DNA from 2 places in the Neobacillus sp. 114 genome. Region 2 is predicted to be linked to the other one. Evidence: riboswitches for the same ligand, from Rfam matches in the RefSeq annotation. Region 2 holds a riboswitch; the other holds the start of a gene.
What was found. A riboswitch is a leader RNA that binds a small molecule or an ion and turns the genes downstream of it on or off. The one in region 2 is predicted to bind ZMP and ZTP.

Region 1 (4,819 bases), 210 kb from region 2:
TGAAAGGATGGAAGGATGGAATCAATGTGATCCCATCCTTGGTCTGTTTTTGTCAGGATTCCTTAAAATCATGTGCTCCTATTCCACTTTAAGTGTCTTTTCTTTTCCTGTAAATCCTCCACGTACTTTAAGGACAAGAACTTTTGCGTCAGCAGGGACATCAAAAACAATCTCACCTTCTTGTGTTAATGTAAGTGGTCAACCAACCATTGTAGTCGTTGATCTAGTTACAGGAGCTATCCCCCCCTCTGCACTGTTACAGTAGTTGTCGCAGTTACAGGAGCTACTCCATCTGCAATCGCAGTGGCAATATTTGTAACAGTAGGTCCTGCAGAACCTAGCACCCTTACTACAACCGTTATCGTGGCAGAACTTAAAGGAGCAAGTGAAGGTGTTGTGAAGGTTACCAATGTTGGGTTTCCGGGTGGTGTTTGAGTAACGGTAAATCCTGGAGCATTACTTGACACAAAATTGGTACCTGCTGGTATCGGCTCGGATACCAGTAAATTGGTTAGGGGTGCGGTTCCCGTATTTGACACCACAATGGTGTAGGTAAGCAGTTGCCCTACCGACACAGGATTTGGCGCTGCAGTTTTCATCATTGTCAGGGTACCAACCCCTGGAGTTGTGGTGATAGTTGGGATTAAATCTAGGATATTTTCAAACTTGAACTCCAACAGCATTTCTTTCTTGATGACGTCACGAAGGGTCCTTTGAACACTTGCATCAATATCAAGAAGATTAGTCAACGTAACGGTTGCAGGAGAAAATGTAGTTCTTGTTGGGGTTAATGTACCAAGAACAAGTTGAAGTTTTTCAGCTTCTGCATTCAAAAGGTGAGCAAGAGCCAACTCCTCAAGAGCAACGGAAGCCAGTAACAATGGAACAGTTTGCCCCACACTAAGCGAAATGGTAGGCGTTATATTCGGTATGCCGGGTAAAGACAATACTCTTCAACTCCTTAAAATTATAGTCCTTGACATTCTACTCGATTTTTTTTAATGAGTCTGTGCAATTGTCCCTAAAATGGATAAATTTCTTATATCTTCATCGGCCCAATGCCCGATCTCCTTTTGCTAAACGTACTGGACTTACTGTTGATGAAGTTAGAAGCATAGCAAAATCTAAAGAGAACTAAACATACTCAAAGTTTGAAAAGAAAAACAGCCCTTATACATGATAATGACTGTTCTTCCTTCCTAAGCCGCCAATATCGTAACAAAAATGTCAATGGATTCTTCCATTCTTACAAATGGTTTATTCCAAATCCAATGAATAATTCGTTCCAATATGAATGCTTCAAACACTTTTATAAAAAGGAAACCCATTAAAATCAAAATTATTTTAAACGACCATTTTGTATATTTCTTTCTCTCTATTTCCAAATGAGTTCTCTCCCATTTCTACTATCATTAAACAGATTACTAAAAACAATAGGACAATATCATTTGAAGATTTTGGGTTTTGGGAAAATCAGAACTTTATTGACATTTAAAGCTTATATGTTATCTTTTACTTATAACAAGGAAATGGACACAGTTACTGACGACATTTGTGGAAATGACCACAGGGAAGCTGTGTTTTATATAGTGTCGGGTCGTCTGGGCAGAGATAAGGATTATTTCCTTATCTCTTTTTTATTACATTTTTTCAGGAGGGCTTGTAATGGAAAAAATCATTTTGGATGGAAATGTCGTTGCACAAGAAATTAAAGAAGGCTTGAAAGCACGTATTGATCTTCTAAAAAATAAAGGTATAACCCCATGCCTCGCAACGATTTTAGTTGGTGATAATCCCGCTTCAGAGACCTATGTAAGAATGAAAGGAAATGCTTGCAAAAGACTGGGCATAGAATCTATTCGTGTTCATTTGCCTGAAGAAACAGGGACATTGGAGCTGATAGAAACGATTAAAGAATTAAATAACGATCCCTCGGTTCACGGTATTCTTTTGCAGCATCCCGTTCCTTCGCAAATTGATGAACGTGCCGCTTTTGAAGCCATTGATATTCGCAAAGATGTGGACGGCGTCACAAGTGCAGGGTTCGGACAGACGGCATTAGGCTTTGGAGAATACCCCTCCTGCACACCAGCAGCCATTATGAAAATGTTAGACTATTACCAGATTCCAATTGAGGGTAAACATGCTGTCGTAGTGGGGAGAAGCCCTATCTTAGGGAAACCTGTTTCTGCGTTACTTCTTAATGCAAACGCGACCGTAACGACTTGCCATTCAAAAACAGCCAATTTACCTGAAATCTTAAAACATGCTGATATTGTTGTGGCAGCGGTTGGACTGCCTAAATTTATTCAGGGAAGCTGGTTAAAGCAGGGTTCCGTTGTATTAGATGCAGGTTACAATAAAGGCAATGTTGGGGATATTGATTATGACACATGTTACGAAGCGGCAAGTGCCATCACTCCTGTTCCAGGGGGTATTGGTCCAATTACCATTGCGACCTTGTTGAAACATACGGTTGATTCCGCAGAGAAACTGTAAGTGACAACACACATCAAAAGACCCGGCACGCTCCAGTACCGGGTCTCTTGATTACAAGAAATTTATTTTTCAAAAATTAATTTAAAATAATTAGCTTGACGGTTTTTCTGCCCCAGACTCTTGCTTCTGCACTGTTTGGTTTGAGAACGTCGATACGGTGGCCTTTGATAGCGCCGCCAGTGTCTCCAGCAATCGCTTCGCCATAGCCTTCGACCCATACACGTGAACCAAGCGGGATAACAGACGGATCGACTGCAATCAATTTCATATTTGGATTGGCCTCGATGTTGTAGCCCAATTTCGTTATCGAGCCTGAATCTTCATGGCTGTAAGCGGTTGCGGTAACGTACATTTCCTTGCCGCTAAGACTAGCGCTAGAGGTATCCTGCGCTGGTGCGGAAGCTGCGCGTGCGCTTGCCTGCTGCTGAGCAATTGCCGCTTGAATGCCGGCCATTTGTGACTGAACTTTTGCTTTGTCCTGCTCGGCTAGAGCCAATTGTTGCGTAATTTGATTATATTTATCCTGCATGGCCGTTAGGACTTCCTGACGCTTTTGCAGGTTTTGATCTAGTTCGGATTGCTTGTTGGCAAGGACGGTTTTCTGCTCCTCTAAAACCTGTTCCTGCTTATCGATTTCCTTTTTATCGTCTTCAATTTTCTGAAGGTCTGCCTTTTGGGCGTTCAAAATATCTTTGTCAGCATCCATCAATGTCGAGACTGCGCTTGCACGCTTAATGAAATCGGAGATGCTGTCAGATTCTAAGAATACGTTCATGACGATATTGAAATTGTCACTTTGCTGCATGGCCACGGCCCGCTTTTTCATGATGTCTTTACGGCCGAGAATTTTATCCTCCAGCGCGACAATCTCTTCTTTCTTTTGTTCAATCAGCTTGTTCACTTCGTCGATTTTGGCCTGAGTTTGGGCCATTTCTTCTTGGTTCTTTGTAATATATGCATATATTGAATCTAGTTCTTTCTGAATTCCTTGTATTTCTTGATTAACAGCTTGCTGTTCTTGTTTTTGCTGATTCACAATTTGCTGTTTTTCCTGGAGCTGCTGTTGAGCATTGCGAAGTGCTTCACTGCTTGTTTGTGCATATGTAACCATGGTGCCGCCTGATGCGTATGTAGCGATTGCAAGTACTACTAGTAAAATACGCTTGATCGTCGATTGCATATACTCCCCTCCTCGTTATACTATTTATAACAGACAAACTTGCCAGTTATGTTACAAAAATATTAAAAGAATATCACAAATCGACTTATTCATGATAAAAATAGCTGTTTTATGGCAAAAAAGTGTCATAAATCAAAAAATTGGGTATTTATTGGAAAATTGTAGGTAAAGGTGTCGGGCACCGTACGTGGACATTTGTCCGTGTGCGGTGGACACCTCTGTTGAGGCGAAAGTCCTGTATTGGGGTTGAAATTTACCTTTTTTAAAATTTACTCGTCGATTTCGTGAGATTACTCGTTAAAAATTAGGATTTACTCGCCAACTTTTGACTTTTACTCGCTGAATTTCATGATTTACTCGCCTCAATCTAGATTTTACACGCCGGACCCCCATCTCAAGCGTACCCCAACTACCTAAAAAGCCAGGCGTCCAGCCTGGCTCAGGTATTTTTTCAATGACCTTTTTTGGGTGATTACCATTTATTTGGATATACTTTCCGATTTGGTGAGTTTACTTTCCAAATGGGGCTAAATACTTTCCACTTTCATCATTTTTCTACCACTTTATGGCCAAATACTTTCCAAAAAACCTGATTTACTTTCCAACTTGATTTTCAGAGGGAATCCCTCCCTAAAAAACCAGGCGTCCAGCCTGGCTCAGGTATTTTTTCAATGACCTTTTTGGGGTGATTACCATTTATTTGGATATACTTTCCAATTAGGTGAGTTTACTTTCCAAATCGGGCTAAATACTTTCCACTTTCATCATTTTTCTTCCACTTTATGGCCAAATACTTTCCAAAAATTCTGATTTACTTTCCAACTTGATTTTCAGAGGGAATCCCTCCCTAAAAAGCCAGGCGGCCAGCCTGGCTCAGGTATTTTTCGATGACCTTTTCGGGGTGATTACCATTTATTTGGATATACTTTCCGATTTGGTGAGTTTACTTTCCAAATGGGGCTAAATACTTTCCACTTTCATCATTTTTCTTCCACTTTATGGCCAAATACTTTCCAAAAAACCTGATTTACTTTCCAACTTGATTTTCAGAGGGAATCCCTCCCTAAAAAGCCAGGCGGCCAGCCTGGCTCAGGTATTTTTTCAATGACCTTTTTGGGGGGTGATTACCATTTATTTGGA
Region 2 (4,819 bases):
GAAATCACAAAAATGACGATTTGCACCACATAGATGGTGATAGAACCAATTGTAAAATGTATTTCTGCAAACGCATTTTTAAATGGATGGTTACCCGCTCCGAATAAGTGATGCGATAGATTTTCCAGTAAAATTGATACCCCAATCGTGCTGATTAATGGGGCAAGGTGCGAAACGCCTTTTTTCCCGCGAAGCGGTCTTAAGGCAAATCGCTCCAGCATATAACCTAAAATTGCGGTGACAATAATTGCAGCTAAAAATGCCATCCAAATCGGCCAACCCAATGTACTTGTGACCATGACGCCTACAAAAGCGCCAAACATAAAGATTTCGCCATGCGCCATATTAATGATGCCAAGAACTCCAAAAACCAGCGTAAATCCAAGGGCAACGATGGCATAGATGCTTCCTAGTGTGATTCCGTTTATTAGCTGTTCTAATAGCAAAACATCTCACCCTCTAACTTCAATTTTTTCAAAAACTAATGGTATTAATTAAAGCCCCCCGCCTTTAGGCTTTGGCAGCCTGGAGCGGGGAGCAGCTGATAGTAGTGATTCATTCTGTTCTGATTGATACCCTTCAAACTATCGAACGTTCAAGCTTATTCGAAAATTTGGAACTTCCCGTCCTTGATAATAAGAACGGTTGGATCCATCACAACGTCTCCATCCTTGTCAAAGGAGAATTTACCAAGGATCCCAGGAAAATCCTTAATTTCAGCAAGAGAATCACGCAGTGCATCGCGGTCCGCTTCGCCTGCATTTTTTAGTGCTTCAGCCATGATATAAAGCGCATCATAAGCCTGCGCTGCGAATTGGTCTGGTTTCTTGCCATATTCGGATTCATACTTTTTCACGAACTCTTGAACCTTTGGATCTTGCTTATCGCCAAACCAAGGAGTTGCCACAATCAGTCCATCAGCAGCCTGTCCGGCAATTTGAATAACCTGTGGAGAGTTAAATCCGTTACCGCCGACAAATGGTACATCAATTCCCAGTTTGCGGGCCTGGTCCATAATAACAGCACCTTCATTATAGAGAGCTGAACATAGAATTAAGTCCGGCTGAAGACCCTTAATTTTTGTTAATTGTGCATTATAGTCAGCCTGACCCTTTTGGAAGGTTTCAGTTGTTACTACATCAAGCTTCATTTTTTCGGCTGTCTTTTTCATCGTGTCATAACCGGATTTTGTAAACACATCATCATTTCCGTAAAGAATAGCCACTTTCTTCACTTTGTATTTATCAACTGCTTTTTTCACTGCTGCAGGAATAGCTAGTGCTTCTGGCAGTGAGTTTCTAAATACATAGTCCCCGATTTGTGGGATTCCTTCAGCAGTAGTAGATGTACCCATGATTGGAATACCATTCAAGTCTGCCTCAGGCCCGACTACATTCATTTCTGTACTTAATGTAGGTCCCAATAAGGCTACAATACTATCGTCACTCATTAACTTTTGAGCTGCAGATAAAGCTTGTTCTTGTTTACCTGCTGAGTCTTCAACAACAAGGTCGATTTTGACATCGCCTTTTGCATTAATTTCTTTTTTCGCTAAATTAAAACCGTTAGTAATAGCTTCACCGTAAGCTGCTCCAGGTCCAGTTAAATAGGAAACAACACCGATTTTTGCTTCCACGGCCTTGCCGCTTTCTTTCGAATCGCCCTTTTTGCCAGAAGTTTCTGAATTATTACTGCATGCTGTTAAGACAACAAGTAAAAGAACAGTAAACAGCAGAAACGACTTATTAAGGATTTTTCTCATGTCCTTCTTTCCCCCTATTTTTCGACAAAATTAGTTATATATATCTATTAAATACCAATATTATTTTAATGTAAAGATTTTGTACCGAATTTTTAGAATCTTATTTCTATTCGAAAAAATAGTTAAACGCTTTCATTCTTGTAATCTAGGGATTTTATTAAAAATTTGATGAAAAATTTTTATTACTGTTAATGATATATGGGGACGGTTCTTCTTCTTCAGAAACAAAAGAGCCGTCCCCATACATCATTTAGGGTAGAAAATTATGAAAATTTGTGATACGATGAAATAAGTTTAAAAGGCCGTGTGTAACTGGCGAAACGCGGATAACCGCGAGGGAGCACACGGTTTCGAAGCCGTTCGCCTGGGCAGAGGTAAGGGAATTAACTCCCTTACCTCTTTCTGCTTATAAAAGGAGGAAGAAAAATGAGCACGATCGCTTTAGAAAATGTGAACACCATCAAAACCCTTAATAATATCGCGGAAAGAGGGCTAAACGTATTCAATAAGAACGGCTTTCTGGTTGACAACGGCAGTGAAAACCCTGATGCCATCCTTGTTCGCAGCTTTAATATGCACTCATTAGAATTCGGTGAAAATTTAAAGGCAATCGCAAGAGCAGGAGCAGGTGTCAACAATATTCCCGTCGATAGATGTACAGAGCAAGGTATTGTTGTGTTCAATACCCCTGGAGCAAATGCCAACGCTGTAAAAGAAATGGTCCTAACCTCATTAATAGCTTCATCCCGTAACCTTTTTGCTGGTGTAGCTTGGACTAAGTCGTTAGATGGTGAAGGCCAACAAATTCCAAAGCTTGTCGAAGCAGGCAAGAAGCAATTTGTCGGAAAAGAAATTAAAGGGAAAACATTGGGTGTCATTGGTTTAGGAGCGATAGGTGCACTTGTGGCGAATGATGCGCTGGATTTAGATATGGATGTCATCGGATTTGATCCATTTATCTCTGTCGATACCGCTTGGAATTTGTCCCGCAACGTACAGCGGGCAATGACAATTGAACAGTTATTTGCAGAATCTGACTATATCACTGTTCACGTACCGCTAACAGATGACACAAGAGGTATGTTTAACCAAGCGACCTTCAGTATTATGAAGCCTAGTGTTCATATTTTAAACTTCTCCCGTGGTGAACTTGTCAATGAAACAGACATGGCCGCCGCTCTCGAAAGCGGAAAGGTTGGGAAGTATGTTACCGATTTCCCGAATGAAAATGTGCTCAAAATGAAAAATACCGTTCCAATTCCGCACCTAGGCGCCTCCACAAATGAATCAGAGGAAAATTGTGCGATCATGGCAGCTCGGCAGGTAAAGGAATTTTTAGAAACAGGAAATATCAAAAACTCAGTGAATTTCCCAAACACCAGTCTTCCTTATACTGGTAAGCGGCGCGTGGCGGCATTCCACCAGAATGTTCCTAACATGGTCGGACAGATTACATCTGCAATATCCAGCTATCATTTAAACATTGCTGATATGGTCAACAGAAGCCGTGGGGGTTATGCGTATACAATTATTGACATTGATAATAAAGTAAATGGCGATGTTATTCCAGGTTTAGAGGAAAAAGTAAAACAAATTCCTGGAATGGTGACAGCTCGGATTATTTAATAAGGAAAATTAAGTTAACATGAAAATGGAGCCTGGTTTCAATACCGGCTCCATTTCTTTTACCCAATTGGATTCTATGCTGATAATTTTAGTTTTTTCTCTTTTTTCCCTCTATAGGAATACAAAGCAAATAATAGAATAAACCATAGTGGTGTCAACAATAGGGCCGGACGGGTAGCGTCGGCGAACAGCATGATGATGAGAATCGCCGCAAACAAGGTTAGGACCGCATAATTAACAAATGGTGTAAATGGCGCTTTAAATTTTGATTTTGCCTGTAAGTCCGGACGAGTTTTCTTATACCTTACATGACAAATCAGAATGACGCCCCAAACCCAAATAAAACAAATGGCACTAATGGTTGTCACAATTCCAAAAGCCTGCTCCGGAATAAGTTTGCTTAAGAGCGCTCCACCTGTCAGGACAAGAGTTGAAATCAATAGCGCGTTACTTGGCACATGATTTTTATTCAGTCTTGCAAAATTGGCTGGTCCCTGGCTATTATTGCTTAAATTATATAAAATCCGGCTTGTTGAAAACATCCCACTGTTACAAGCAGAAGCGGCTGAAGTTAAAACGACAAAATTAATAATTCCTGCGGCAATCGGAATCCCGACTAAACTAAACGTTTTGACAAACGGACTTTCAGCGGCATTCAGTTCCGTCCATGGATTAATACATAGAAGAACGATCAATGCGCCAACGTAGAAAAATAAAATCCGTAAAGGAATTTTATTAATGGCCGATGGGATGTTTTTTTCCGGATTGGCTGTTTCCGCTGCCGATACACCCACTAATTCCACACCAACGAATGCAAAAACGACCATTTGGAATGAAAGCAAGAAGCCTGTCATTCCATTTGGAAAAAGGCCTCCATGTTCCCAAAGATTTTTAATAGAGACCGCCCCTGCATCTGTCTTGAATCCCATTACTAGCAAAATGACCCCCATTCCGATTAAGGCGAGAATGGTAATTACCTTTATTAAGGCAAACCAGAACTCCAATTCCCCAAAAAGCTTTACCGTTAATAGATTGAGGCCCAATAAGACGACCAAACAGACAATTGCAGGCATCCACTGCGGGATATCAAACCAATATCGTACATATACACCAACAGCAATCACATCAGCCATAGCGGTCATAATCCAGCAAAACCAATAGGTCCATCCCGTTACAAACGCAACTCGCGGTCCAAGATAATCTTCGGCTATGTCAGTAAAAGACTGATAGCCAGCCTTAGACAACAGGAGTTCCCCTAGCGCCCTCATCACAAAGAAACAGGCAATACCTACGATTAAATAAGCAAAGATAATGGATGGGCCAGCCAGTTGGATGGCTTTACCCGACCCCAGGAATAATCCGGTACCAATGGTGCCGCCAATTGCGATAAGTTGAACGTGCCGATTTGCTAAATTCCTCTTTAATTCTTGC

Region 1: it holds a riboswitch for ZMP and ZTP, as region 2 does, so the genes downstream of both, QNN06_RS29945 (bifunctional 5,10-methylenetetrahydrofolate dehydrogenase/5,10-methenyltetrahydrofolate cyclohydrolase) here and QNN06_RS30965 (phosphoglycerate dehydrogenase) in region 2, are expected to answer to the same signal.

What each region holds. Positions count from the first base shown of each region.
Region 1 covers NZ_CP126144.1:6,134,866-6,139,684, forward strand. Annotated here, with positions in the region: partial or broken gene QNN06_RS29925 (DUF4352 domain-containing protein) at 79-189, opposite strand; gene QNN06_RS31310 (alpha-helical endospore appendage domain-containing protein) at 237-947, opposite strand; gene QNN06_RS29940 (hypothetical protein) at 1,200-1,385, opposite strand; ZMP/ZTP riboswitch at 1,529-1,614, shown strand; gene QNN06_RS29945 (bifunctional 5,10-methylenetetrahydrofolate dehydrogenase/5,10-methenyltetrahydrofolate cyclohydrolase) at 1,666-2,499, shown strand; gene QNN06_RS29950 (3D domain-containing protein) at 2,576-3,679, opposite strand.
Region 2 covers NZ_CP126144.1:6,346,096-6,350,914, forward strand. Annotated here, with positions in the region: gene QNN06_RS30955 (branched-chain amino acid ABC transporter permease) at 1-446, opposite strand, end outside; gene QNN06_RS30960 (ABC transporter substrate-binding protein) at 602-1,762, opposite strand; ZMP/ZTP riboswitch at 2,061-2,139, shown strand; gene QNN06_RS30965 (phosphoglycerate dehydrogenase) at 2,189-3,388, shown strand; gene QNN06_RS30970 (amino acid permease) at 3,463-4,819, opposite strand, start outside.